2 regions of the Pseudoalteromonas sp. B160 genome follow, and region 1 is predicted to be linked to the other one. Evidence: riboswitches for the same ligand, from Rfam matches in the RefSeq annotation. Region 1 holds a riboswitch; the other holds the start of a gene.

The links. A riboswitch is a leader RNA that binds a small molecule or an ion and turns the genes downstream of it on or off. The one in region 1 is predicted to bind lysine.
Region 2: linked by a shared signal. The riboswitch ahead of lysC (lysine-sensitive aspartokinase 3) and the one ahead of dapA (4-hydroxy-tetrahydrodipicolinate synthase) in region 1 are both predicted to bind lysine.

The regions. Positions count from the first base shown of each region.
Region 1 is NZ_JARLUX010000001.1:1,549,698-1,565,134, forward strand. Features, by position in the region: partial or broken gene glpD (glycerol-3-phosphate dehydrogenase) at 1-210, shown strand, start outside; gene P4S61_RS07150 (acyl-CoA thioesterase) at 218-616, opposite strand; gene P4S61_RS07155 (2OG-Fe(II) oxygenase) at 648-1,352, shown strand; gene P4S61_RS07160 (cysteine desulfurase-like protein) at 1,549-2,781, opposite strand; gene P4S61_RS07165 (2OG-Fe dioxygenase family protein) at 2,791-3,423, opposite strand; gene acnB (bifunctional aconitate hydratase 2/2-methylisocitrate dehydratase) at 3,813-6,410, opposite strand; gene P4S61_RS07175 (OmpA family protein) at 6,688-7,752, opposite strand; gene P4S61_RS07180 (protein adenylyltransferase SelO) at 8,221-9,636, opposite strand; gene P4S61_RS07185 (DNA-3-methyladenine glycosylase I) at 9,645-10,346, opposite strand; lysine riboswitch at 10,537-10,730, shown strand; gene dapA (4-hydroxy-tetrahydrodipicolinate synthase) at 10,863-11,747, shown strand; gene P4S61_RS07195 (2,3,4,5-tetrahydropyridine-2,6-dicarboxylate N-succinyltransferase) at 11,763-12,503, shown strand; partial or broken gene P4S61_RS07200 (PLP-dependent decarboxylase) at 12,503-13,705, shown strand; gene P4S61_RS07205 (succinylglutamate desuccinylase/aspartoacylase family protein) at 13,711-14,832, shown strand; gene P4S61_RS07210 (phospholipase A) at 15,118-15,437, shown strand, end outside.
Region 2 is NZ_JARLUX010000001.1:194,122-209,558, reverse strand. Features, by position in the region: gene P4S61_RS00835 (TonB-dependent receptor plug domain-containing protein) at 1-281, opposite strand, end outside; gene P4S61_RS00830 (peptide-methionine (S)-S-oxide reductase) at 484-996, shown strand; gene P4S61_RS00825 (ISAs1 family transposase) at 1,221-2,339, opposite strand; gene P4S61_RS00820 (DUF4136 domain-containing protein) at 2,588-3,133, opposite strand; partial or broken gene P4S61_RS00815 (ATPase) at 3,303-6,081, opposite strand; partial or broken gene P4S61_RS00810 (condensin complex protein MksE) at 6,081-6,625, opposite strand; gene P4S61_RS00805 (hypothetical protein) at 6,631-7,911, opposite strand; gene nhaD (sodium:proton antiporter NhaD) at 8,090-9,337, shown strand; lysine riboswitch at 9,452-9,622, shown strand; gene lysC (lysine-sensitive aspartokinase 3) at 9,700-11,103, shown strand; gene P4S61_RS00790 (4'-phosphopantetheinyl transferase family protein) at 11,080-11,823, opposite strand; gene P4S61_RS00785 (sodium-dependent transporter) at 11,977-13,299, shown strand; gene P4S61_RS00780 (biotin/lipoyl-containing protein) at 13,437-13,841, shown strand; gene P4S61_RS00775 (zinc-ribbon domain containing protein) at 13,847-14,326, shown strand; gene P4S61_RS00770 (DUF2971 domain-containing protein) at 14,760-15,437, opposite strand, start outside.

The DNA.
Region 1 (15,437 bases):
AATGCACTGCTAGGTAATTGCAGTGCATTGGCTGACTTAGGTTGTCATTTTGGCCATGGTCTATACGCTCAAGAAGTCGATTACCTAATTAACAACGAGTGGGCAAAAACCAGCGATGACATATTGTGGCGCAGAACAAAGCTCGGGCTATGCTTTAGGAAAGCGCAAGTCACCGCTTTAGATAACTACTTGCGCACCTTAAATTACTAACTACACATTAAGAAGCTGCAATAAAATGCTCATTTAAGGCTGCTTTTTCAATACTAGATAAAGCTTGCTTAGCTTTAGTGGCAAAGTCATAACGTACCAGCACCGTTTTACCAATGGCGCAGCATTTATCTTGCTGCCACGCCTCTTGGCGAAGCACAAATGAGCTGCTGCCAATATGCTCTACCGATGTTTTAATACTCACTTCATGCGAGTAAAACAACTCACCTACAAACGACACCTCAATCTTAGCAATAATAAGCTTCCAGTCGTGCGGGTTTAAATCGGGGGTAAAAAATTTAAAAATAGGCGCACGTGCGGCTTCAAACCAAACAGGGAGTACGGTATTGTTGATGTGTCCGAGTGCATCCGTTTCGCTAAAGCGCGGCATCACTTTTTCAGTAAACATAATAATCCAATAATAATTAAACAGGTAACTCATGACGGACTTTATCCGCGTGTATGACAACGCGCTCAGTAATGACTTTTGCGATAACTTTATCACCACCTTTTCGCAAAGCCCGCATATAAAACAAGGGATGACATCAGGCGGCATAGATCTTAATAAAAAAGATAGCCACGACTTACACTTAAACAATCATCCTGAATACGCTGAGCAATTAAAACATATTCAACAAACTACTGCACAATATGTTTTTAACTACATTGAAGAACATATTTTTATAATGATTGGGGCGTTTGGTTTAAAAGTGTACCACCCCCAAACAGGACAACCTGTTGATTTAACGCAAGCTAATTTTGACGAGGTAGGTAAACCGCAATTACCTTTATTGGTACAGCAAATTTTTCGACTCGGTAATATCCAAGCGCAAAAATACGAAGTTAACAAAGGCGGCTACCCGTATTGGCATAGTGAAGTGTACCCACAGTTACACCATAACGAAGCACTGCATCGAGTATTGTTATTTATGTTTTATTTAAACGATGTTGAAGAAGGCGGTGAAACCGAGTTTTATTATCAAAATCGTAAGATAGCTCCGAAAAAAGGCACTATGGTGATTGCCCCAGGCTACTTTACTCATACTCATCGCGGTAATAAGCCAGTATCGAATGATAAATATATTTTAACATCGTGGGTGCTATTTAACCGCGCAGAGCAAATATACGGGCAGCCACAGGCCTAAGCGGTAAGCGGTAAGCGGTAAGCGGTAAGCGGTAAGCGGTAAGCGGTAAGCGGTAAGCGGTAAGCGGTAAGCGGTAAGCGGTAAGCGGTAAGCCAAAAATCTACTCAATTCAGATTTTATGTCAAGGCTTACCAAGCGCTCTGGTCGCTTAAAACTTACAGCTTATGACTTATAGCTCTAATTATAACTTATAGCTTTAAATCAGTTCATCAAACAAATCAAATAACTTATCTAGCTCTTCGATGGTGTTGTAGTGCATACAACCAATGCGTACAACGCCGCCAGTATCCAATACACCCAATTGCTTGCATAATCCCTGAGCGTAGAAGTTACCATCCCACACACATACATGTTGCTTACCTAAAAACTCAGACACCTGACGTGGCTCAAGCCCTACAAAGGTTAAAGCAAAAGTTGGGGTATGTTCAGCTAAACGATCTAAATCATCAATACCAAATAGTTTGATCCTAGGATAGTTAACTAGTCGAGTAAGGAAGTACTCACTTAACGCCATTTCATGCTGTTTAGTTTTTGCAAAAGCAGAAGCTAATTTATCGCGGCGTGAATAGCTACCATCAAGCTCACTAATATCTGCAATGTAGTCAACAGCAGCAATTAAACCTGCGAGTGCTTCAAAGCTTTGCGTGCCGGTTTCCCAGCGCCCAGGAATAACATCTTTGGCAGGCTCGACTTTGTATGGTCTAAACTCTTCAAGGTGCTCACGCTTACCGTACACCATACCTAAATGTGGGCCGAAAAACTTATACGCAGAGCAGGCCAAAAAATCACAATCAAGTGCTTGAACATCAATCAGCTCATGTGGCGCATAATGCACAGCATCCACATACACCAAAGCACCTACCCTATGAGCCATTTCAACAATACGTTTAATGTCGTTTATAGAGCCGGTAGTGTTTGATGCATAAGTAACGGCTACTAATTTGGTTTTAGTACTCAGTAAGCTTGTAAAATGCGCTAAATCTAAGCTGCAATCAGCTTCGTTAATCAATACAGTATTAACCTTTGCGCCTTTATCTTCTGCAGCCTGCTGCCAAGAAGATACATTTGAGAAGTGATCTGCATTGGTCACGATAATCTCATCACCCGCTTGCCAATCACGAGAAATCGCACGGCTAAAGCTAAAAGTAAGGCTAGTCATATTCGCACCGAATACAATTTGATCGCGCGATGGGGAATTAAGTAAATCAGCAGCCGCTTGGCGCGCATCAGCCATTAACTCAACGGTTTTTTCACTCGAAAAAAATGCACCGCCTAAATTCGAGTTGTAATAACCTAAATAAGCCGACATTGCACTCAAAACAGGCTGTGGTACTTGTGAGCCACCCGGGCCATCTAAAAATATTGGTGACTTACCAGCTACTTGCTGCATTAGGGCCGGAAATTGGCGGCGTAATTGTGTTAAGTTCATTGCTATTCCTTAAGCTGTCAGTACGAAGCAGTCAAGATAACCCGCTTTTGTGTCATCAATTTTATTCATCGGTGTTGCGTTATGCCAAACTTCACGGTCATTAATTAATGCAAACATACCGTCTTTAATTTCCATTTTAAAACAAGGCTCAGCTTGCTTATTTTCATACACCAACAACTCACCACCTTCTAAGTTTTCGTGAGATACACCACAAATACAAACGTGATCAAAGCCATCTTGATGAATACCTTCTGGCGCAGGCGGCGTATCACTTTCAATAGCAAGCATACGAAATTGATGAATTTCAATATCACGCTGTTCGCTAATACCGGTAATGGCACGAAACTCATTGACGATACTTTTCATCCCTTCGCTTGCCAATAAACTCGGCTCTAAATTTTCGTAAGTGCGCTCAACATTACCTTGGAAAGTATTGATTGAATCATCTTGTACAAATGCTTTTGTGGCTTGTAAAACAAGTTCATCATTTTGCACTTTAATTACTGAATAGCGGCGTTTACGAAACGCACCGTCGGCATACGGGTTAGCCGGAAGATTAGCAAACGATGGCTTAACAGCCTCAATATGAGCTTGGTTTACAAAGCGAAGTTGTAATAGGTTCTGGTTGTTTAATGCTGTCATAAAAATCTCGCCTAAAAATAAGAGGATTAACTCATAAATAATGAAGGGATTTTAATGCAAATAGAGGGGATTTTTTGCGTCTTTACTTGATTAAAGTAAGGTTAAAGTAGAATTTTAAGATCTAAAACATCATCATAATGAAATTTTAATCTAACAACAAAATGACCAATGGAATTTCTATTTATAAACATCAATAACAAAAACACTTAAAGAGTCCAACTAACCTCATATTTATTTTTCAATCTTCAACTACAAGTTCAACTTAGTCGCAGGCTGGTAAGGTAGGTTGTAGCGCCACATTCTTAATGTTCAACTAAATACGAATAATATTTCAGCATCCCTAATATAAAAGCCTGCTAAGCAGGCTGTCATATACAAACGAGTTAAAATTAAACAGCTTGTTGAATAATCACGTTGTCTGCTTTTTTAGTGTAAGCTGGCATGCGATGGAAGTTCAAGTAACGGTATGTATCTGATGCTGTTGCATTGATCTTCGCAGCATATTCTTGATACTCAGCAGATGTTGGTAATCTACCTAAAATTGCAGCGATTGCAGCAAGTTCAGATGAAGCTAAAAATACGTTTGCGCCATTACCTAAACGGTTCGGGAAGTTACGTGTAGAGGTAGACACAACTGTTGCTTGATCTGCAACACGTGCTTGGTTACCCATACATAGTGAACAACCTGGAGTTTCGATACGTGCGCCAACACGACCAAAAATACCGTAATAACCTTCTTCTGTAAGTTGGTCTTTATCCATCTTAGTTGGTGGAGCAACCCAAAGCTGAGTCGGTAATTGACCTTTAAAGCCATCAAGCAACTTACCAGCAGCACGGAAGTGACCAATGTTAGTCATACAAGAGCCGATGAATACTTCATCAATTTTCTCGCCTGCAACATCAGAAAGGAGACGCGCATCATCTGGATCATTTGGTGCACAAAGAACTGGCTCTTTAATTTCAGCTAAATCGATATCAACTATATGAGCGTACTCAGCGTCTTTATCAGCTTCCATAAGTTCTGGGTTAGCTAACCACTCTTGCATTGCCGTAACACGACGTTCAATCGTACGTACATCACCGTAACCTTCAGAGATCATCCACTTCAGCATAACAATGTTTGATTCTAGATATTCAGAAATAGATTCTTTAGATAACTTAACAGTACAACCTGCCGCCGAACGCTCTGCAGATGCATCAGATAATTCAAATGCTTGCTCAACAGTTAGGTGCTCAACGCCTTCAATTTCTAGTACTCGACCAGAAAATTCGTTAATTTTTCCTTTTTTCTCAACGGTTAATAAGCCTTGCTTAATACCGTAGTAAGGGATTGCATGTACTAGGTCACGTAATGTGATACCAGGCTGCATTTCGCCTTTAAAACGGACTAAAATTGATTCAGGCATATCAAGTGGCATTACACCAGTTGCTGCTGCGAATGCTACTGCACCCGACCCCGCTGGGAATGAAATGCCTAATGGGAAACGTGTATGTGAATCACCACCAGTACCGACGGTATCTGGTAATAACATACGGTTTAACCATGAGTGGATAATACCGTCACCTGGGCGAAGTGAAACACCGCCACGGTTCATGATGAAATCAGGAAGCGTATGGTGAGTATTTACATCAATAGGTTTAGGGTAAGCTGATGTATGACAGAAAGACTGCATTGTTAAATCTGCAGAGAAACCTAAACAGGCTAAATCTTTAAGTTCATCACGCGTCATAGGACCGGTTGTATCTTGCGAACCAACAGTAGTCATTTTAGGCTCACAGTATTGACCAGGGCGAATACCTGCAACGTTACATGCTTTACCAACCATTTTTTGCGCTAGTGTGAAGCCTTTATCAGAAACTTCTGTTGCTGTTGGTACTTTAAATACATCAGTTGCACCCAAGCCAAGAGATGTACGCGCTTTGTCAGTTAAACCACGACCAATGATTAGTGGGATACGACCACCAGCACGAACTTCATCTAAAATTACCTCAGATTTAAGTTCAAAAGTAGAAATAATTTCATCAGTACCGTGACGCTTAACAACACCTTCGTAAGGGAAGATATCGATTTGCTCACCCATGTTAAGTTCATCAACATTTAATTCGATTGGTAATGCGCCTGAATCTTCCATTGTGTTGAAGAAGATTGGCGCAATTTTATTACCTAAACATACACCGCCAACACGCTTGTTTGGTACAAACGGGATATCATCGCCCATAAACCAAAGTACAGAGTTAGTTGCTGACTTACGAGAAGAGCCAGTACCAACAACATCACCTACGTAGGCAAGTGGTAAGCCTTTCGTTTTTAATTCTTCAAGTTGTGTAATTGGGCCAACTTCACCAGCTTTATCAGGTGTAATACCGTCACGCTCAATTTTTAGCATTGCTAAAGCATGCAATGGAATATCAGGACGTGACCATGCGTCTGGCGCTGGTGATAAATCATCAGTATTTGTTTCGCCAGTTACTTTGAATACCGTAACTGAGATTTTTTCAGCAACCGCAGGTTTATTGGTAAACCATTCTGCAGCAGCCCAAGATTCAATAATTTGCTTAGCGTATTCATTACCCGCTTTTGCTTTTTCTTCAACGTCATAAAATGCATCAAACATTAATAACGTATTTGCAAGACCTTTAACAACGATTGGCGCAAGCGATTCTTCGTCAAGTAGCTCAATCATGGGGGCGATGTTGTAACCGCCAAGCATTGTGCCTAATAGCTCAGCTGCTTTTTCTTTTGAAATTAGTGGTGAAGTTGCCTCACCTTTAGCAACTGCGGCTAAAAAACCAGCTTTGATGTAAGCTGCGTCATCCACACCTGGCGGCACGCGATTTACTAATAAGTCTAAAATAAACTCTTCTTCACCTGCAGGTGGTGTTTTAACTAGCTCGATAAGATCAGCCGTTTGCTGAGCATCCAATGGCGCTGGTACGATACCTAACGCGGCACGTTCTTCTACGTGTTTACGATAATCTTCTAGCACAATATTGCCCTCTTGGTGACGTGAAAGTATTCAGTAATACGCGTTCTCGCGAAAAATTACTCAATACTTATAGTATTCTGACGATTAATTATAAAGCTTTTAAATATAGATGAAAGTCCATGCAATCAAGCAAAATTTTATACTCACTATAAATACTATGAATAGTCAAAAAGGAAAACACCATTCACATGAATGTTAATTAACTGCGAATCATTACTATTTTATTAGGCATAAAAAAACCCAGCATATTGCCGGGTTTTTAATAAATCAAATGCTATTAACGCTCAACTTTCACGCGTTCAATTGACTTAATGTGTGCTTCTACACGACGGTTTTCCGCGTGTGCAGCAGGTGTGTTGTCTGTATTTTTAAGACGCTCTTCGCCTAGACCAACAGTAGTAATACGATCTTCAGCAATGCCATCAGCAATTAGCTTAGCAGCAACTGCATCAGCACGCTTTTTAGATAACCACTTGTTGTAATCTGCTTTACCAACAGCAGAAGAATGACCTTCAAGTAATACTGTTGTATCTGTGTGCTCTTTTAAGAAGCTAGCAACTTTTTCAATACCGCTGTCATATTTGCCAGCAACAACCGACGCATTGTTAGGGAATGTTACTAACAAGCTCTTAGTTACTTCACGGTCTTCATATAGAGTACAACCTGTTCCATCAACAGCATCTGTCATTGGTGTGTTTGCACATTGGTCATCTGCATCAGGGATGTTATCACCATCGCTATCTACTGTGGCAACTGCTACAGGTACTACTGTAGCTGGAGCTGGAGCAGCTTTAACTGGCTCAGCTGCTGAACTTTGCTTACCAAATAAATAGCTAAGGCCAAGTTTAGCACCTACATCTGTGTAACCACGGTCAAGGCCTTGGTAAATAGATGTTTCAGCATTAAATGCGAAATTATCAGTGAAATAATGTTGGTAACCAGCACCCACATTAGCAAAAGTTAGGTTTTCTGTAATATCGATTTGTTTAAGACCGAAAATACCATAGAAAGGGCCGCCGTTGATGTGATAAAGACCATCAATACCTAAACGATCGCCGTCCATGCTTGTTGCGTTCATAGCAGGATTTACATTTGAAATGTCAAAATCCATATCAGCATATTCTAAGCGCGCGCTCCAGTAATCGTTAAAACGATAACCAATTTCCGCACCCCAACCAGTTGAATCATCAACGTTAGTACCTGCGCTACCACGGACATTTTCCCATGAAGCATCGTAATAATCGCCAAAAGCACCGATAAAGAAACCTTCTTTTTCAGCCGCGAAGCTTGAAGCGCTAGTTGCAGCTAGTGCTAAAGCAATAGTAAGTGATTTTAATTTCATTGTTTCCTTCCCATTTTCACAATTAAAATTGTAGCTAAGAAACCCTAGCTCAATAAGTTTGATTACAGAGTACCGTATCTTTTAGTTAATCATTACTTAACAAAAACGTTTAAATGCATATATTTTGCAATTTAAATATTTATTAGAATAAAGCGCTCTACATTATAGTTCAGATAAAAGACTTTACCTAACTTACACATACATCGATTGTCAGCATTGTAATTGCTATCACTACTATTTCAGAAACAACGTTTCCAATATATTTGGCTTTAAAAATTTAAATGCTGAAGTTAATGGATGCATTATATTGGTTAATTTTAAATCAACAAGTAGCTAAGCATATTTATTTCTTATAATTATTAATAAATAACAGCTTTTAACTAAAGATCTGGATGAATAAGTAGCATCAATTCGTTCGTATCCGTTCAATTTACGAACAGCGACAAATAACAATAATTGATGCTGTTATTATGTACCACAAAATGTTTGGTAATTAGTGTCCATATCGACAGGCGGTGAGTACCAAAATGCAGGGCTTGCCAACAATTGGTAAGGCGACCTCAAGGCTGTTAAATATTCATCTAACATGCTGCTTTCACCAGTACTTTCATACTGCTGTATTATGCTTTCAACGATATGATTACGCGGGATCAAGCGTGGGTTGGCTTGGCGCATCAGCTGATAGCTTTGCGTATTTGTTCTGGCTAACCACTTAATAGACCAACCAGCCAAGTCACTCGGAATAGCAGTCTGACCTTGCAGTGATTCTGTTAAGGAGTCAAAAGTATTGGTGTAATCAAGCTGATGAGTTTTCAGTAAAGTTAATAACTCGGATACTAATTCAGCATCACCATCTTGATGACCATCAAAGCCCAACTTTTTCGCCCACATCTGTGTAAAAGCTTGATGAAACTGCTCAGCAAAACCATTTATTAATGGGCTTAGTAGCTCAACAGCCTGCTCTTCGTCATCGCTAATTAAAGGAATTAAACTTTCAGCTAAACGTGCACAATTCCAATTAGCAATATTAGGTTGATTGCCAAAAGCATAGCGGCCTTGGCGATCAATAGAACTAAATACAGTATCAAAATCAAACTGATTCATCATTGCACAAGGGCCATAATCGATGGTCTCACCACTGACGAGCGTATTATCAGTATTCATTACTCCATGAATAAAACCAACGCGCATCCAGCTAACAATCAGGCTAACTTGCTTTTCAATCACCGCAGTTAAAAATGCCAAATAACGCGCAGAGCCCGTAGACTTTATCTCAGGATAATGACGCTCAATAGCTAAATCAGCTAAAGTTTTTAAACCAGTAACATCACCTTGCGCAGCTAAATACTGAAACGAACCGACACGTATATGACTACTAGCAACGCGGGTAACAATGGCTCCTTGTTGTGGTGGTTGACGGTAAACTGTTTCACCACTGGCAACAACTGCCAAACAACGTGTCGTCGGTATGCCAAGCCCGTGCATTGCCTCACTCATTATATATTCACGTACCGCAGGACCGATTGCGCAACGGCCATCACCTCCACGTGAAAATGGCGTAGCACCAGAACCTTTGAGTTGAATGTCCCAAAGCTGTTGCTGCTGATCAGTGACAGCCCCTAATAAATGTGCTCGCCCATCACCTAAACGCGGTGAAAAATGTCCAAATTGATGCCCTGAGTAACCTAATGCCACAGCAGCAACATCGCTGTTATTAAGATTACCAGAAAAAATTACCGCACGTTCTGATGTGGCAACCTCAATATTAAGCTGCCTAGCTAACTTATCGTTCCACAGCAGTAAGTTTGGAGCAATAACAGCACTTGGCTGATCAGCCACAGCAAAATCATCAGCAATCTGGGTGTAACGAGCAACTAATTTCATAGTATTCCTTAGGCTTGGGTTGTTTGTATGCCAACGCGATTATCGCCCACGCTGTATGCAACTAACAAACTGAGCTCTTGAAGGCTTAATCCGCTTTGTTGCTGCAATTCATTAAAAAAATGTTGAGCGCTGGTAAGTGACTTTTTAGTGTGTAAACCGCCATCAATTATCTTATGAGCACGGAGATAACTTTCTACATCACGCGAGAATAAAAAAGTGTCTTTCCCTAAGGTTCGCAATGCATAAGGGCCGGTGTTACCACCTAAACGCGCACCATGCTTTTTTAAATACCCCCACAAACCAATAATATCGTCGCTCGGCCAATCTGCAATAAACTGACTAAAACTGCCATGTTCACTTGCCACTTCATGGATCATATACGCATTTTCTGGGATCGTTTGCACTTTTTTAAAGTTACGAACGATTCGCTCATCGGTGGCTTTTTGCTCAAGCATATCTGGCGGCATCATTAATAATTTAGCCACACTAAAATCCCAAAATACTTCCCGAAAACCTGGCCATTTATTGTTGATCACTGACCAATAAAAACCACTTTGAAAAATTTTGCGGGTAAACTCTTCAAGCCATGCATCATCAGGTAAAGCAGTTAATTGCTTTGCATTTTGAGGAGCAACAAGTAAGTGCTGTAACATTACTTCGCTACCTTTTCGCTGTGCCGCTCGTTGATATATATCTTGAAATTTTTCCATTACTCACTACCACTGCTTGTTATTACGCTTACTGTAACGCTATTTACGTTGTAAAAAAATGTCAGGAGCACATTGCAGCTAAAAATAAACTTAAAAATATCCAGCCTTGACACCTAGACGGCTAAAATGCTTTAATCTTCCGTATTACCCCTATTAAAGGTGTGAGTTTTAAACGATAAAACTTGCACCATGGGCTAGAAGAGGTGCGTTATTCAGGTAACGTATGTGAGGAGCACACACTCCAGTGATCATACGTGAGGGGAATTAACGCCGAGAAGTAACACTTTTTGTGAAGTTTTACTTCGGGCGACTGGGTTGAATCCCAGCGACTGTCACCAATAACAGCTTGGCTGTTAAAATATTTGGTGGAGAGCTTCTGGTCTTAGCGTAATAAGGCCATAGCGCCCTATTATATTAAGCCCATTCGCTCTTCGAATTATTAGTTCGAACGACGTTAATGTGGCTCCAATCATAAAAGCTTATTAACTCCTCGAATCACTTATAAGTTCGTGAGAGATGATCAATAACTTCAATTTAAATGACTACCCTTTGTGGACGGCACTCGTCACGCCATTTACTGACGCTGGTGAAGTCGACTATGCCACTCTTGATCAGTTAGTTGCACAGCAGCAAGTGGCTAACAATGGTATTTTATTACTTGGTAGCACTGGCGAAGGCCTCGCACTAACACTCAAAGAGCAACAAGCGATTGTTGAACACGTGTGCCAATTAACGCCAACAGTACCACTGATGGTTGCAGTAGGCGGTATAAACCTAAAGCAACAAATTGCCTGGGTTGAATACTGTAATCAGTTACCCATTCATAGCTATTTACTGGGCACTCCCCTATACGCTAAGCCTGGCGTAGTAGGCCAAACACATTGGTTTGAAAGCTTACTTAATACCAGTAAACATCCTTGCATGCTTTATAACGTACCAGGGCGCAGTGCTGTTGATATTCCATCGGCCGTAATTAGCAACTTAAAAGACCATAAAAACTTGTGGGCACTCAAAGAAGCCAGTGGCGACATTGCTAAATTTGAAGGTTTTAGAAAAGTCGCACCTAATTTAGCTATTTTTAGCGGTGACGATGCACTGATGCCTTACTTTGCCCAGGCTGGCGCAAAAGGTTTAGTCTCTGTGGCTGCTAATGCATGGCCTGTGCAAACCCATGAGTTTGTAAAACGAAGTCTCAGCGGTCAACACCCCAATTTATTTGCCGACTGGTCACAAGCCATTCAAAGCTTGTTTGCTGTCGCAAACCCTATCCCCGTCAAAGTATTGATGCATTTACAAGGGCGAATTAACAGCCCGTACTTACGTCCACCTTTGACGCATCTTGAGTTAACGCAAACTGATTGTATTAACAACGCAAACAACACCATTTTATCTTGGCATTAAATACAGGTTTTTATAATGAGCTGGTTAGAACTACTAAATAATTTAGAATCGGGCGCAGTGCGCGCAGCAACACAAGACGACAACGGCCAATGGCATGCTAACGTTGCAGTAAAACAAGGTATTTTAGAAGCGTTTAAAAATGGCACTAATACCGAATTTCCAGGTGGCTTTGTTGATAAACACAATTTAGCACCACAAGGTTTTGCAGCCGATGCTGGAGTGCGTATGGTACCTGGTGGCTCAAGCGTTCGCCGTGGCGCACACGTTGCTAAGGGCACGATTATTATGCCACCAGCATATGTAAACATTGGTGCGTTTATCGACGAAGGCACTATGGTTGATAGCCACGCGTTAGTGGGGTCGTGTGCGCAAGTAGGTAAAAATGTACATTTAAGCGCTGCAGTACAACTAGGCGGTGTACTTGAACCTATTGGTGCAAGCCCGGTGGTGGTAGAAGACGATGCATTCATCGGTGCAGGTTGCGTGATTGTTGAAGGCGTAGTAGTGAAAAAAGGCGCGGTGCTCGCACCAGGTGTACGCTTATCAGCAACTATTCCAGTTTATGACTGTGTTAATGAGCGCCAGCTGGCTAAAGGCGAGCCTATTCCTGAATACGCAATTGTTATTCCAGGCTCTCGTCCAGCTTCTAATACTTGGGCCCGCGAGCAAGGATTAAGTATGTCGTGTGCATTAATTGTAAAATACCGTGATGAACAAAGTGATGCATCATTGCTGCTTGAAGAGGTTTTACGTTAATGAGCTTTTTGAGCACGCCAGTTAAAACCGCCATTGATGAGCTATCAACTACGCTTGATACACCCTTTTTATTTACGACCTTGATACATTAAACGCACACTTAACGCGATTAGTGGCGCAAACTGAGGTAAAACTGTGGTATGCCGTAAAAGCTAATCCATTATCTAAAGTCATTCAAAGCTTAGATAACGTGGGTTTTAACTTTGATGTAGCAAGTAAAGGCGAACTTGAGCAAGTTCTGGCACAAGGTATTAACAGCGAGCGCGTGCTCAATACAGGGCCTGCCAAAAGCCCAAAACAAATTAAACACTTTATTGCGCGCGGCGTACGTACCTTTGTTGCCGAAAGCCTTAATCAAGTACGCTGGCTTAACGAGCAAGCAAGCTTACAAAACTGTCAGTTACAGGTATTACTGCGAGTGCAATTACGCTGGCCTGAAGGGGAAAAAACCCACTTGGTGGTGATAGCCTTACTCCATTTGGTTTAGGTTGCGATGAATGGCAAGCGCTAAATACTAGCGACTACCCAGCGCTTAGCTTTGATGGCCTGCATATTTTTCAATGGGGCAACATGCTCAGCAGCGACAAGCTAGCTGAACTTTGGTCACAAATGATTGCACCGCTAACAAAGCTTGCCAACGACTTAGGTATTCACTTAAAAGTACTCGACTTAGGCGGTGGTTTAGGTATTCCTTACACTCTTGATGCACCAACCTTAAGTTGGGATGCGCTCATTGATGCATTAGCTGACATTAAGAATGCCGCAGGCGTACAAGAACTCTGGATGGAGCTTGGCCGTTATGCTGTGGGCGAATGCGGTCATTACGCAACACCTGTCGTTGAGCGAAAACTTAACTATGCCCAACAACAAGTGATCTTAAGCGGCGGTATTAATCATTTATTGCGCCCTGCAGTCACCAGCCAAGATTTCCGGCACGATTATTACGAGACTCAACTGCTGCATACCAAACTATGAGCTTATATGGGCCATTATGTACAGCACTTGATTGCTTAGGTGAACACCAATTACCTAGTGATTTAAATGAGCAAGACTGGCTGGTGTTTAGCCAATGTGGCGCGTACGGCTTTACCGAAAGTATGCCGTATTTTTTATGTCATGAGCTAGCCGCTGAATACACATTACAAAATGGCGAGCTTAACTGTATTCGCACAGCTGAAGATGCCAGCTACTACTTAAGGTAATTGAGATGAGTACGACTAAAGCTATAAGCCAAGAAAACATAGTAGTTGGTGAAGTTGCCAACGGCCTACCGCTCACAATTCCTGTCTATCGTTTAAAAGGCGATGGCACTGGGCCAAGTGTGTATGTGCAAGCTAATATGCACGGTGCAGAAGTACAAGGCAATGCGGTTATTTACCAATTACTTGAGCAGCTTAAGCATCTTGAACTCAAAGGCGATATCACCCTGGTGCCTTACGCGAACCCAATTGGTTGCAATCAAAAATCGGGCGAATTCACCCTTGGTCGTTTTGATCCAATCACCGGCACCAACTGGAACCGCATGTATCACTGCAATAGTAAGCTCGCGAGCCAATTTGCTGAGCAATATAGTGATGCCGATGAGCAAACCTTAAAAAGTGCGTTTAAAGCCGCACTGATTGATGAAGTAGACCAACAACTAAGCGGTCCAGCTTATCGCCTAACTACAGGCAAACGCATTGCACTTAACTTGCAAAAGTTGGCACACCAAGCTGATATCGTGCTCGACTTACACACAGGCCCCATTTCGAGTCAGCATTTATATTGCCCAGATTATGCCAAGGCCAGTGCCAACTACTTTAATATTCCTCATGTATTAATCATCCCTAATGATTTTGCAGGAGCAATGGATGAAGCAAGTTTTTGCCCATGGTGGCAATTAACCGAGGCATTAGCTCAACAAGGGCGTGAATTTAATGTTCAAGTTGAAGCTTTTACGGTCGAACTCGGCAGCCAAGAAAAAATCGATTTAACTGCGGCCCTTGATGATGCTAATAGTATTTTAAGTTACCTAAATCATAAGCAGGTATTCGTTGATGCCCCCTATCAGCCAAAAGTAATGAAGCGCTACGGCTGTGATTTAAATGATTACCTTGCTTACTATGCACCTATGGGCGGCATGGTTGAGTATATAGCGCCACTTGGCGGCCATATCAAAGCTGGCGAGCCGATTGCTAGAGTATTGCGAATGGAGCGCTACCTCGCAGAGCAACCATTACAAACCCTAACCCTTGATTGTGACGCCATCGCGATTTTGCATTTTGCTTCAGCAAGCGTAAACCAAGGCACCGAACTATATAAATTCTTTACTAACGTATTTGAGCTTTAATTTTTATATCAAGCTCACCCCTTCTCATTGCGTGAGAGCACGATTATCCAATTGGAAAAAGTGCATCGAACAAGCGGCTTCGGCCGCTTTTTCTTTGTATTTATGATCGAAAAGCGCCACAATCACGTAAGTTCAGTAACAATTCACTGATATTCAGTTACAGTAAATGCTGGATAAATGTATGGGATAGGTATCTTAGTCGTTTTATGATACTGAAATTAGCCTATTCTCATTTACGAAAAACACAATAGCTACTCTCTATTTGATTTTATCAAAGGAATAATAATGACTTGGCACTATGGGATCCTATTTACTGCACTATTATCAAGCACTGTATTCGCACAATCAGAATCAACAGCAAAAACCAACGAGCAAGATGATGATGTCGAGCTAGTAAAGCAATGTATTTTAAATGAGGCAATTGGCGGGGCTGGCGAGATGACGCTAGCACAACTGCGTGAAAAATGCTCATCACTTGATGAAAGCAAACAACTTACCGCACTCGATAAGCGCCAAGCACGCGAAGAAGTAAGTAAAGAAAACCGTAATGTTATTACCCCACACAAACGTAACTACATTTTACCTGTTTCTTATGTATCCCACCC
Region 2 (15,437 bases), 1.4 Mb from region 1:
CTGCCGACTCTAAAACCGGTGTTTTCAAAGATACCGCCACGAATAGTAACATCAGCTTGTGCTTCTGCCATGTTACGCGATTGCAAATCAACACGAGGGTCATACTCTAAATTTGATATAGGAGAGTCAAAGGTACCCACAGGTAACGTATTTGCTGTAGGTGATACCTCGATTGTTATTTGCTCAATGGTTGTCGATTCTTCAGAGTCATCTGCCGCATAAGCAACATTTGATATGCTGGCAAGTACTAAGGGTATGATAAGGTGCGAGGTACGGTTCATGTTGTTTTTCTCATATTCTTTATGTGCGATTGCGCTAAAATTAAAGTCGTAACACTTTTTTATAGCGTGATAAAATAGCAAAATTAAACAGTCACGATTTTTGGCGCTATTGTACATTAATTCGAAAAAACTGCATTTGATAATCATTCTTAAAATGAAAGCATTACACTGTCTTTGCTTGTTAAATATATTAGGTCCCTCTATGAATGAAAAACAACTAGCTAACTTTTATGCTCGCCAGCAAACTATTTATTTTGCGGGAGGGTGTTTGTGGGGCGTGCAAGAGTTTATGAAGCACTTACCTGGAGTAGTTATTACAGAAGCAGGGCGGGCTAATGGTACAAGTGATAATACACAAAGTGAGTACGATGGTTATGCAGAGTGTGTCAAAGTCATTTTTGATACTGATGCTGTCACGCCTAATAAACTAATTGATTATTTCTTTGAAATTATTGACCCATACAGTATTAATAAGCAAGGTGATGATGTGGGTGAAAAATACCGCACGGCTATTTATAGTGAAGAGCAAAGTCACTTAACGTTAGCAAGCGATTATATCAGCCAACGAGATGATGCCGACAAAATAGCTGTACAGGTTAAACCGCTAACAAATTATGTCCCCAGTGATGCTGAGCACCAAGACCGACTAACTAATCATCCAGATGATTACTGCCATATACCGCTAGATTTACTGCATAAATATAAAAAAGACTAGGGCGTGTAGACCTTTCGTGGTTGATTTTGCTGCAGTATGTTTGGTATTTAGGCAAGGCAAAGGCTATGTAGTGTGGTTGTTCCAATGAATAGGCGATTACGCAGCATAAAGGCCAAATACGCTCTGCATGAAAGATTTTGACAAGGGGGAATTGACTCTTTGTCACTTATATTGATGTAAGTAAAGGGCGTGAGCAAGACGCAGGGCAAGAGCATGAAAAAAATCTATGATTTCAATATCTTTTCAAGGTAATCTGTACTGCGCATAGCTTTTTTCTGTTTTGCGGGCATGCCTTTATTAAAGCTTGTTTCTGCTTTTAGCTGATTAAATGCAATGTGTCTCAGCCCCGCAAATACAGGTGCTGCACCTTCACGCCTAATTCGGCAATCATCTTCTTTAAATCCGACATCTAAACGCCAATGTAATCCATTCTCTATTTGCCAATGTTGCCGTGCGGATCTTGCGAGTTCTTCCGCCGATAAATATGCTGAACTGATGTAGTATCTATAGCATAACTCATTGCTTACTTTGTTTTTTTCTTTCCTATAAGAAACAATAACTCCCACTGTTTTAGCATCTTTCCAATTGCTCGTTTCTGATAAATCACTTACGTTATGACTAACAGCACAACACCTGAATTCTTCTCTGTTTTTATGATAATCGGCTTCATTAAACAAAACTCCTTCGGACGCTTGTCGTGTGACCTCAGGTAATAAAGCATTCTCTATTTGTGACAGTAGTCCTTTATGGTTCGCTTTTACTGCAAGTAGGTAATCGGCTTGTTTATCCACTATTGTCTCTGCAATTGATTTTTGACACCCCATCGCGTCAATCGTGACTAAGCAGCCTTTTATCTCCAGTAATTCAAGAAGCTCTGGTAACGCTGTGATTTCATTCGACTTTTTATCAACAGGGCATTGCGCCAAAACAACACCATTTTCGCACGCAAATGCACTGACCATATAAAGTGCATCGCGCCTATCTGACTGATTAAATGAACCTTTCAATCGCTTACCATCAATCGCAACTACATCGCCATGAGTTAATTTAGAGCAGTCTTTCATCCAAGAAGAAAAAGAATCTTGAAACTGCGTCATATCAATGCGACTCATCACACGAGCGATTGTGTCATGGCGAGGGATACCTTGCTCAAGAGGAACGTACTTCCTGAGCCAATCTAATCTATCATGGCCAAAATCTTCAATATCTTCCCAGCCTTGGCACCCAGATATGACAGCGCTGACAGCTAAGAATATGATATCAAAAAGTTTATGGACAACTTTACCCTGCTGGCGAGGGTCGTCAATTGATTCGAAATATTTAAATAGTTGAATATCAGGCATGGGGGCTCCTTAAAAAGGAGTATAAGATCATACTTTTAAGTCAAGGTAAAGTTCGTGATCTTGCCCTGGAGCAAGACGCCGTAACCTTGCTCGATTTTTACTTATTCTTACATGGATGTAAGCTAGTTGAATAACCTAGGAGCAGTTATCGATCCCGCTCGATTACAAATCTCGCGCCGCGATTAAATTGCCCCTAGATTGAACAAATTTTAATTCTGAAAGTTCTATACGCCCTTAATAATTTAGCTCTATTTTAGTTTTTCTGGTGGAAAACCACTTAAAATTGTTGCAACGGCTTCTTGTACTGCTTTGTTACGCTCTTCAGGTGTTTGTTTCTTCTGAAGGCGACCTTCACGAGCACCACGCCAAACAAGCTGGTTAGAGGCACGGTCAACAACATCAATCACTAAAGTGCCCACATCATATTCATGGGTTGTTGTTTGCGTGTTATAACCCATGCCCCAGTAGTTCCAACGTGCACCGTAACCTACATTAAATGTATCAACGTCAACTTTAGTATCAACAGAGGCATGATAGTTAATTAATACATCTGCTGATGCTTCATCCGCAGGTGTCATACCGTTTGCTTGTAATTGTGCATTTACCGCTTCACGCACACGTTTTTCCATCAATGGACTGATTTGATAGTTACCAGCGTCAGCCAAGGTCGCTTGTGGAAACCAAGCAAATGTTTTGTAGTTACCAAAGTCCACAGATTTGTCGTAGTCAATATCAGGCGTTTTTGCACACGCTGCTAGTAGTAATACAGCAGCTGCAATTAGTATATTTTTCATGGAGTTTGCTCCTTGGCAAATTTAATTACTATTCGTTTGATAACATAACATAGAATTAATTCAAGGAAATGTTATTTTTTACCTGTAATTTGTGTACAAAGTAGATGTTGATCAGTCTAGTCGTCCTTGACTGAATGATGCATTAATTTACACAAACGTAGTAATTGTCTTATTCATGCTCTACTTCTATCCAATCCTTTTCATCTACCCAGTTTTGTGCGCCGTCTTTAACGGAGCGAATTGGCACAATATAATCACAGCTAATTTGTGGTTTCACCGAGGCAAATATTGGCACAAAGCCAAAGCTGAGTGCGGTTTCTATAATTGCTTTTTGATTTTGCGGATCGATATCGGCCGCTTCATCAATATAAATCGGGATGCGGTATAAGTTTTGCTCTTGGTCGCTTAATAAGTAGCGGATAAACAACATGCCGCATAATAATTTTATGGTGATACGCGTACCGTTTGAGCCAGCCGAATCAATTTTTTCAAAATGCTCGGTTTCGCCTGCACGGTTTACTACTTCAAAGCGAATATCAAATAAGTCAGTAAGGGTTAAACCGGCTTTATCAGAGGCAAGTTTAATTAAGTGATCTTTTGCTTCGTTGACAGCACTTTCACTGTAGGGTTCTTGGCTGAGTAAATCCAGCGTATCACCTTGTTCAAACTGATTTGAGGTACTGATGATGGTATCAATACTATCAACCAACATTTTGCGTGGTATCACGTTAATTTTAAATGCTTGTAAGTTTGAAATACGATGCTGACTAATGCCTTTATTGAAGCTGTTCATTTCACGGCGCAGTCTGTCTAAATCTTCACGCAGTCCCTTAATCGTCGCGGCTACTTCTGTGAGTGCAACCTCGGGCTTGGCGTTCAACCGCATCACGTTCGTTATCAATATTATGGAACGCGCCAATCAATTTCTGGTATTTACTAAACTCGTCATTTTCGTTATCAAATTTGGTAATACCGGCATTGTAAATATGCAAATAGGTATTACGAACGTTGATATCAAAATTACGCAGCTCTTGGCAATCTTTATTAAAGTGATGAACTAAGTCACTGAGATTATCAAAATCAATTTGCACATCAATCATATACGGGGTGACTTTACCGCTATATAAATCCAGCGTGTGGTCAATTCGTTCAGATTTCACTTGGCGTAGGCGCTCGGCTTGGCGTGAAATTAAATCTTTTTTCGATTTAATAATCGAGCGTCGATCACTAATTGAACCGCTGTTATTTTGAATATCTTGTAAGTAGCTATCAACTTGCTCGCGTTCAGCCAATAATTGCTCTTTTAAGAGTGTTTGTGCATCAATAGATTGCAGCATAACCTGGAATTGTTCAAAGCGTTTAAGTGCGCTTTCTGCTGCCATGAGTTCATCGTATAAGGCATCTTTTTCTTTTTGTTTGTCGGCCACATTGGCGGCCACATCACGCTGTTGCTTAAATTCATTGAGTGACTGTTCAAGGGCGCTGAGTTGCGCAGTAAGTTGCTCTTTATTTTCACCGCTTTGCATCTGCACCGGGGAGAGTTTTTTCAGCTTGATGGTCGCGCCTGGCAGGGTGAGCACGCCGCCTTTCACGTTATCTGATAATTGCTCTAAAAATGCACCAAAGGCATCTTCGTCAGTGATATCTATATCACCATTACTGGTGGTGGCAAATGACAGAATGTCAGGGTTTAAAATACGCGAGATCTCTTCAACTTCTTTAAGTGATAAATCCTCGCGCATACGGGTGAATAAATTAAACTCAAGATTTTTAAGTTGCAGCTTTAAGCTTTTGATCTGCTTTTGTGTTTCACTAATACGGTAATCAAGAGTATGCAGGCTTTGCCCTTGCGCACTGTTGATAGAATGAGATAGTGACTCGTAATCTTGCTTTAATTGACCAAGGCTTACTTTTAAGGTTGCCATGTTAACCAATTCAAATTCAGATTTTAGAGCACCAAAGTCTAAAAACCATTGCTCTATTTGTGTTTGCCTGCGTTCAATATCGCGCGATTGTTGTACATAAAGTTGTTGTTTTTGTTCAAACTCGTGCTTTTCGTGTTCAATGTCTTCAAGGGCAACATTAAGCTCGCTCAATTGCGCCTCTTGGTAGCTATCAAAATCGATTAATGCTTGGTCAATTTTGGGGGCGTATGCGGCTAATTTACCTTTGAGTACGGTTTGGTTTTCAAGCATTGATTCAAGGGCGCAGATAGGCTCTTGCATCGACTCGAGTGCTTTTAGCTCACGTTTTGCGCGGTTTACTTTATCAAAGGAGCGACGCCATACTTCATAAAAATCGACCTTTGAGTTTGACATGTGGCGTTCAAATACGCGTAACATAAAGCGCTTTACGTCGGCAGCGCCTAATTTATGCAGGTTCAAAATACGGCGGAAAATTTCTTTATAAATTGCCGAATCTTGCACGTTGTTAAGCGGGATCATCTTTAAGTTAATGTCGCCATCAAATGGCGTGGCACCACCCGTTAATAGTGCGTTGAGCTCTTGCGCTTTAAGCTCAATAGGGTTAAAGCCTTGCTCTTTTAAATGATTAAACAGTTTAGTGAACTTAATGATGGTTTTACCTTGAGTATACTGCTCAAGATCAAGCTTGCCTTGGTAACAAAAAAACTGATGTGCGTAACCGGCAATTTTACCAAGCCCAGCTACACCAATCACCACCGGACCATGGGGTAGGTCGGCTTCGAGTAAAATATAGGATTGATCTGACGAAAAATAAAATTTACGGGTTTCGTCTAAATCATGACCGTCCCATTCTGTTAGGCGTAAATCATTAATAAGCGGAAATTGCAGAGCATTGATCACCGAGCTTTTACCGGTGTTATTTGGTGCACAAATTGAGCTGCTTTTATCAAGCGGGATCACACATTTGGCATAACCGGCGGTGTTTAATAATGCCAGCTTACTGAGGCCGTATAGGTTTTTCATTATTCGTCCTCTCCAATATAGGTTTCTTCGTTTACTTCCATTAAGGCATCAATATAACGGTAGATAGGTGCTTGCAGAATAAAGCCGCCTTCTACTTCACGGGCAAGGCCAAGTCGTATCATGCGTAAGTACACGTCTTTACGTAGGTCTGATCCTGAAAAATTTCGAGTTGATCAAATAAGTGCTTGTTCATTTGCACTAAAGTTTGCATCAGTTCTAAATCATTCACTTCATCAAATAAGGCACGCATTGGGTCTTTACCTGAGTTTGCATAGTGCTCAATTAAGATATAAATGGTTAAGGCAATCGCGCGGGAAATTTTCCCCATATTGGGTGTACTTTCATCACTGGCAAAGTAATAAAAACCACGGCTGTCATGTTGTAAATCGTGGCCAAGGGCGCTGAATAATGCGCGGTAATGATCAATTTGTTGGTCAAGCTCTTGCCACATTACGGTGTCTTGTTCGCTAATGTGATAGCCGGTGACTAATTTTTTATTAATTGCTTGTAGATGACTAAGTTCATCTAAATTTATCTGTGTCATAACGGTTACTCATCCACTGTTGGTGTTTGCTGAGAGTCAACAGGCTTAGAATTAAAAGGGAAAAGAGAAAAATGTTGCCCGGCAATTTTCACGCGCATTTTTTCATCACTTTGATTGATTTCAATATCGGTGTCACTTACCAGCTTTTGATATAAAAACAGCATTTCGTCGGCTTCAAGGTCGGGGTAGCTTTGCTCTAAAAAGGTCAATAATGGTTGTGGCTTTTTACGTTTAGCATTGAAGCGTTTTTTAAAGTTTGCTTTAACATTATTGTAATCTGGAATATTTGGCGTAACAAAAGCAGGCACATCTTGTTGATCAGGAAGTTCGTATTCACTGTGTTCAAACTCAACAAGTGCAGCCATATAAGCGACCATATGGCGCTGTTGCCCCAATGAGAATCGCTGCGTGTCAGAGACAAAATTTGGTTGTACGGCGCTGAGCATATTATCAACGCCATTTTTACGTACTAAACCAAGTACTTTAGCTGCTTGACGAGTGATCATATTATTACGGCGTAACTCTTCACGCAGTGGCATTAGCATATCGGCACTTTTACGCAGGCTTTCGCGACCAACTAAATGCATTTCTAAAATTCGAGTACGTAATCGTTCAAGCATGCGTTTATCTTGATAAGCTTTACCGCTGCGTTCAATATATTCGATTTGCGTACTGATTTGTGTTTCGATGGTATTAAAACAAGCATGAAAATCGCCACGAATATCAACCATTTCAAGCATTGGTTCAATGTATTCATCAAACGCTTCAATCACCGCTTGATAACGCTTTTGTAATGATTGCACCGCATTATTAGCTTTTGCTTGTTCTACAATATTTAAAATGGCATTTTCGTTGTGGGCAAATAGTTTCATTATTTTACGCACCCGATCATCCATAATGCGGCTAAAACGGCGCATCTCGTCGTAGTCTTCAATACTACCGGCATTGTCTAAACGGTTACCCAAACGGGCTAAATCTTCAACCAGCACGCTAATTTCTTGCGCCAAGCCTAAATGCTCTTCCTGCAATAAAAAAGTGGCAAAATCTGCAATTGCACGGTTAATTTCAAGTTGTGACGATTTAGCCAAGGGAATAATAATATCTTGGTTTAAAAGGCGGTTGGTTTCTTTGTAAATGCGCTCATTTGACCACGTAGGTTGTTTTTGTTTGATCGCATTTTGCACGTCTTTTAGGCTGAAATCAGCCATTTTAAAACGTTTAAATAGCAGCTCTAACATTCCCCAGTGCTCTGTTAGGGTATTTAGCAACTTTTTAGCTGGGATCATAAAACTCCAAAAATCCTAATTTATCTTGTAAAGCCGGCTTGTTAGGCCTCAGCGATTAGTCGTAGAAAAGCAAATTGACAATAGTTTTACACATTCTTTGGTGCTAGACTGCGCGCCGTGTCGTCCTGCGGCTCATAACATACAATTTTTACATTTTTATAAAGGTTGTTCAAACACCATGGTAACTGCAATTATCCTAACCCTGATAACGCTAGCATTCGTGCTCATCGTTATAGAGGATATTATCCATGTAAACAAGGCCAAAACCACGCTTTTCTTTGGTACTTTATGCTGGATTATCTTATTTATCTCGCCGCTTCACGGGCAAAGCCCCGAAAACGTACAACATCAACTTGACCACAATATTTTAGAGATTGCCACACTGTGGTTGTTTTTAATGGCTGCAATGACCTTTGTAGCCTATTTGAACTCCAAAGGTTTTATCCAAAATATTGTGCATAAGATAATGCCCAGTGCTATTAGCGAACGCAAACTGATGTTTTTGATTGGCGGGTTCTCCTTCTTATTTTCGTCGATTTCAGACAATATCACAGCCACATTAATTTCCCTTGCGGTGGTGATGTCGTTAAAACTCGATCCGAAAAAGCTAATTAAATACGCTACGCTTATCATCTTTAGTGTGAACTCGGGCGGAGTGTCGTTAATTACCGGTGATGTTACTACCTTGATGATTTTCCTTGATGACAAAGTTACCATTGGTCACTTGCTATTGTTGGTTGTGCCTGCGTTATTTAGCGTGGCGCTATTGGCCATTATGCTGTCATTTGGACTCAACGGCCAAGTTGAGTTTACCAAACAAGAGGACCGTCGCATTGAGAAAACAGATATCACTATTGCAGTGATTTTCTTATCAACGATTGTCGGGACATTAACGTTAAGCGTGCTTTATCATGTGCCGCCTTTGTTAACTTTCTTATTTGGTTTGTCGTTGATGTTTTTAGTAGCGCAATTTTTAATGCGCAAAAAAGATGTGAATAAAAAAATCATCGATTATATTCGCGAAATAGAATACGACACCTTGCTGTTCTTCGTTGGCGTATTATTACTTGTAGGCGCCCTGAAAGAAGTCGGTATGCTCAGTAAGTTCACTCATCTTTACGAGTTAATGCCAGCACAATACGCTAATTATTTAATGGGTATATTATCCGCTGCGGTTGACAACGTACCACTAACGGCTGCGTTACTTAAAGCTGAAATTGTGATGAGTCCACAACAATGGTTGTCGTTTACGTATGCAACTGGGGTGGGGGGGTCCATGCTTATTATTGGCTCGGCTGCCGGTATTATCGCTATGAGTAAAGTAAAAGCGCTTACCTTTATGAGTTATTTACGTATGTCGGTGTATTTATTAATCGCTTATACAATTGGTTATATGGGATCGTATTTAGCAGGTAGCTTTATTTAATTGCTTTTATTATTTAAAACAACTTGACAGCTAGACGTCTAAACGATAACTTTCAAAGCCCGCTTAATAGCGGGTTTTGTTATTTAATTGCTAATAATTTACGTAATTAATCTAACATTCAGAAGAGGTGCGGTACTTAGGTACTTAATGTTAGGCGACGTATGCCTGTAATCATTAAGGAGGAAGTACTCGCCGAGGAAAGCAACTGGACGTCACAGTGGTTTTTCGGTTTATGGGGCTGAATCCTCAAAACTGTCACCAATTAGGTGGAGAGCTTCTGGCAGTGGACTTTTCTTATCGAGCACCCCCTTGCCAAGTTCTTCTTGTTTTATCGTGGTATGAATGCCACAAAAGGAGACGACATGAATACCCAATTAGCTGCAACTAACTTGCAACAGTCAGCACAAAATCAAAAATCAGACTACGTAGTCGCAAAGTTCGGTGGCACCAGTGTGGCTAACTTTGAAGCGATGAGCCGTTGCAGTGAAATTATTGTAGCCGATAACAACGTACGAGTAGTGGCCGTAAGTGCCAGCGCAGGAGTGACTAATCACCTTGTGACCTTATGTAAAAAAGATTTATCAGCAGATGAGCGCAATGAGAACATTGCTGGCGTTATTGCTATTCAAGAAGCTATTTTAAATGAGCTGTCATTGGATGCTGATTTAGCTCATGGCTTTGATGAAACCATTAAAGCTTTTAAGTCACTTGCCAGTGAGCCACTAAAATCAAAGCAACAACATGATGAGTTATTGAGCTTTGGTGAGCGTTTATCATCCTATTTATTTACTCAGGTACTGCGTTTAAATGGCTTAAATGCGGTGCGTTTTGATGTGCGACAGGTATTAAAAACCGACAGCCAGTTTTCTAAAGCAACCCCAGATGTAGCTGCAACAGCAATGGCCGCAAAAGAGCATTTAATTCCGTTATTAGCTGAACAGGTTATTGTAACTCAAGGCTTTATAGGCAGTGACGCGCATGGTCAAACTACCACACTTGGTCGTGGTGGTTCAGATTACAGTGCGGCATTACTGGCCGAAGCTATAAACGCTAAAAGCGTGCACATTTGGACTGATGTCGTGGGCATTTTTAGCACCGATCCGCGCTTATGTGCTAAGGCTACGCCGATTGCGCGTTTAAGTTTTGATGAAGCGGCCGAAATGGCTACCTTTGGGGCGAAAGTATTACATCCGGCAACGATCTTGCCTGCGAGCCGCAGCCATATTAGTGTGTTTGTTGGTTCTAGCCGTGAGCCTGAACGTGGTGGTACCTGGATCGAACGTGAGAAATCACAAATCCCTGGAATTCGTGCTGTCACGCAGCGTAAAAATCAAATATTGTTAACCTTAAAAAGCCCCGAAATGCTTTTGGCTAGTGGTTTTTTAGCCCACGTGTTTACAATTTTAAGTGAGTTTAATATCTCGGTTGATTTGGTAACTACCTCAGAGATAAGTGTTGCAATTACTTTAGATAATGCGCCAAATGCCTCGCGTCCTGAGCTTGATCAAGAATGCCTTGATAAGTTAGCGGAGTTTTGCCACGTGTCGGTTGAAAACAACTTAACCTTAGTGGCATTAATTGGTTCACAAATTCAATTACGTCAGCAAGAAATTAACTTAATGAATGTATTAAGCGATTTTAATATTCGCTTAATTTGTCATGGCGCAAGTAAACATAACCTGTGCTTTTTAGTGGAGCAGAGCGAGTCAGACTTTGTTGTGCAAGCGATCCACAGCCGTTTATTAGAAGTTCAAAACGCCGCGTAATTGGGCGGTAGAATTTACCACAGAGCACTGCCAGTCAGTGCTCTTGTCACTTACCACACTAATATCAAACTCATGATATTGACAACTCAGCGCTGTTAAATTTGCTCGCTCAAGTTCAGTAAATACATTAGGGCTGAGTAATTTTGCAATTGGTTGGCTGGTGGCTTTGGCAAGTGCTTCTTTTAAGGTCCATATTCTAAAAAATCGTTCTGCGCTTTGCTGATCTTGCGTTATTAAATTTACCTCATCAAGATGATAAAAATGCTTAGCGAGCTTTGCAAATGGGCGCTTCAGGTTTATTTTTTCAATATCAAAACCAAATTCAATTCGTTCTAAATTTAATGCAGCACCCACAAAACCATTAGAGTGGGATAAACAACTACGCAATACTGTGTCACTGTCAGTTATATGTAGCAGTAATTTACTGCTTTGCTGGTCAAATTCAGAGCTAATATGGTTATTTGCTAGCTCACGAAATTGTGGCATCGTTTGCTTTACCAAATACTTAAGCAGTAGCCGAGTGGCTAAATATTCTTGCTTGGCTTTGTAACTTTTTCTACGGGTGATAACCGTCAGTTCAAATGGGCTTAATAGTGCGTTTAAATCAAATTCATCAACATTTAACTGCTGGGCGTCAAATAATAAAATAGTATTCGCATTGAACGGCTGCACGCTGTGTTTGGTGATAACGAGTTGCTGTTGAAAAAATAACGCAGGCATAAAATCCACAATTAAAGTGATAAAAGAACAAACATGTTTATATTTTGTGCGGTTGTGCGCTGGTTAATTAAGCCAAGGCAAATTTATTACTCTGTGAGAGTTAAATATGGTTTAATTCACAATAATGAAAAATAATAACAGATTTGTAGATGTATGGCACAATTGCGTGATGGTTTTCAAAGCCGCCTTGGCTTTGTTTTAGCAGCTTCTGGCGCTGCAGTTGGATTAGGTAATATTTGGGGATTTCCCACGCAAGCGGCAAATCATGGCGGCGGCGCGTTTTTACTAGTCTATTTTATAGTTATCTTTTTTTTAGCCTTGCCAGCTTTATACACTGAGTTGTACTTAGGTCATAAAGCGCAAGCTAATCCGGTTAAAGCACTTAGACAAGCATGGCAAGAGCAAGCACCGCAAGTAGGCGCTGCTGCTGGTTATTTAGGTTTAGCCGGTGCAATTGTGATGCTGAGCTTTTACTCAATTGTTGCAGGTTGGATGCTTGCTTATGCCCTTGAACCCATTGCTAGCTTTTTTGGATTTACCACCGTCAGTACGTTTTTACACACGGATTCGATGGCGCGTAATTTTGTATTTACACCACTGATGCTGATCCTCACTGCGAGTATTATTCTCAAAGGTGTTAAATCTGGCATAGAAACATGGTCGCGACGGTTAATGCCGATGCTATTAGTGTTACTCGTTGTGCTAATTGCTTATATAGCCACGCTTGATGGCGCAAGTGAAGGCTTTGCTGCGTATTTAGTGCCAGACTTTAGCCAAATACTCGACCCAGGTTTAATTATTGCGGCAATGGGGCAGGCGTTCTTTTCGCTGTCACTGGGTGTCGGTTGTATGATGATTTATGGCTCGTACTTGCAGCCTGATGCTAATTTGCCGCGGTTAACCGCGTCGGTAGCGTTACTTGATACAGGGGTTGCCTTTTTAGCTGGTTTATTAATTATTCCTGCAATTTACGTGGCGCAGCACAATGGCGTGCAAGTATTTAGTGATGGAAAATTAGTGGGAGAAGGGCAACTAATTTTCGCAATTCTACCGCAGTTATTTAATACTATGGGCGAAATTGGCTTATTGGTTGGTTTACTGTTTTTTGTACTTATGTCGATTGCATCACTCACATCGACTATTTCATCAACTGAAATTCCAGTGGCTTTTTTAGTTGAAAACCATCAAGTAGAGCGTAAAAAAGCGACGTTTTTAGTGAGCTTAACGGTTTTAGCCGCGTCATCGTTGATTATTTTCAATTTTGATTGGCTATTTGGTTTAGTGATCATGGTACTGACTCAGTATCAATTACCGCTTATGGGCTTATTTTACTTTATCACTGTAGGGTGGTTGTGGCGCCGTGGTAATCAATTAAATGAGGCTGCAAGTGGCATGCGTTATTGGTTTGCTCAGTACATACGTTATGTGTGTCCGATACTGATGACCGCCGTGTTCGCTAATGTCGCGTTTGGTTGATAATTTAGCTGTCAGTTTTTTAGTTTTAATTGTTAATATATAGTGTTGTACCAATCGTTTTAAGTTACTGACCATTTATAGCGACAGATAAATGGTTAAATATTTAAGTCGATTGGTATTATATCCAGGGAGGAATTATGAACATAGATGTTAAAGTCCCCACGCTTCCAGACTCAATAAACACAGCAGATATCGCTAAACTTTATGTTAGTGAAGGCCAACTCGTTTATGCCGGTGATGTGTTATTTGATGTTGAAACTGAAAAAGTTGTTTTAGAAATAATGGCCGACTGCAGTGGCATTATTGAGAATATAACGATTGCAAATGGCGACCATGTTAATCCTGAACAGGTTGTAATGACTTTGCAGCAGCTTGCAGACAGCGAACTGCCAGCAAGACCAACAGCTCAACAGCCTCAACCGCGAGTAAACGACTCAGAAAATGACGTTATTGTTTCTCCTTGGTTGAGTAAACTAAATAAAAGTTTAATTATTGCTCTAGCAGTCGGCGCTTTAGCCATCCTTTTTGTGCTGGGTAAATAGCTAAGATGACCAATTATGTAAACCACCCAAGATATGGCAGCGAGCCAATCCTCTCTGGTAATAGTTATACAAAGCAAGAAATCGAGAATGCCTTTTGGTGGTATAAAAGTGTTCGCTACTTTCCTGAGACGGCAATCCCCGCAGTTATCGAAAAACAATGTGACAGTTTATATCCAAGGCAACTCTATGTTGATATAGAAGAGCAATGTGTCGATTGCCATAGAGCGTTTATATTTTTTGCTAAAGAGCAGCAATACTGGTTTGAAGAATTAAAGTTTTGGATTGATGCACATGCGATCAAGTGCTTTGAATGCAGAAAGAAAAGCCGTGCAATAAACCAGTTGCAAATTATCTATGCAAACTTAATCATTAAAGAGCATATAACGCTTGAGGAAACTCAATTGCTCAAGTCCAGCGCGCAGCAACTTTTTGAGTCAGGAGTTATTAAGAAGATTAATAAAGTGAATGCTATCCGTAAAATGTAAGTGCCAGTGTTTAAGATACTTATATGTATAAGCTTGTTTGTCAGATTCGATTAACAGGACTTGACTAAACCTGACAGTCAGAAGCCTGCCAATTGCAGGCGTTCAGGAGTTTTAATGTCTGAAGTCAAGATTTGACCCCTTCGGCTCAAATTACCTATGCAAACTTAATCATTAAAGAGCATATAACGTTTGAGGAAACTCAATTGCTCAAGTTCAGCACGCAGCAACTTTTTGAGTCCCGAGTTATTAAGAAGATTAATAAAATAAATGCTATCCGAAAAATGTAAGTAGACGTATTTAAGGGACCTATGTGGTTAACAGACCTAAGTGATTAAGTCTTAACTTGATTTGTCAGATCCGATAAATAGGACTCAATCAAGTCTGACTGTCACAGATGTGCCATGAGCAGACGGGTCGTAACCTTATTCACTTGTTATAACTCAATGAACTCAAGGCCAAACTCTTCATTTGATATTTGTGCTTGTTTAATCGTTATGTGAGGATAATTTTTTCTTACCACCGATAAAATGTTTTCTTTCACATTTTTTTCTATACAAGCACCTAAAATTATCTCTTTGACCGCTGAATTTGGAAATTGAAATAGGTGTACCGGTAAGGGTGTTGTACTGATAGTTTTTTCGCTATCTTCCAGTACAGCACACATTCTCCATTCTTGCTCATATTCCCAAGCCTGTGACTTTATTAAAAATAGCTCTACACCATTCAATTGACTTACAAGTTTGGACGGTCTCATTTTACTGTATGAAACTTTACGCAAATGATAAAACTCATCAACCTCGCTTCTCTTTCTGTTGAAAAAGGGTGAAGTATTATCAAACCCGATACAGAACCCTTTATGCGAATACGCATAATGTGACCACATCAGAAGATTGTCGTTTTTTTCCGTTAGAGAAAGAACACCAATTAATGTGTTTGCTTTATCAATAAAAACTCTAGTTGTTTCACTGCCCATTTCTTTCAATTTAGTTTTCAAAGAAGGCCAATGCTGTTCATATAATTTACGTGTAACTGCTTCTAGCTGTGCAGGTGAAATTTGTGTGCGTATTTCTGAGGGTAATTTTTGAAGTTCTTCTTGGACGATTGTTTTAAG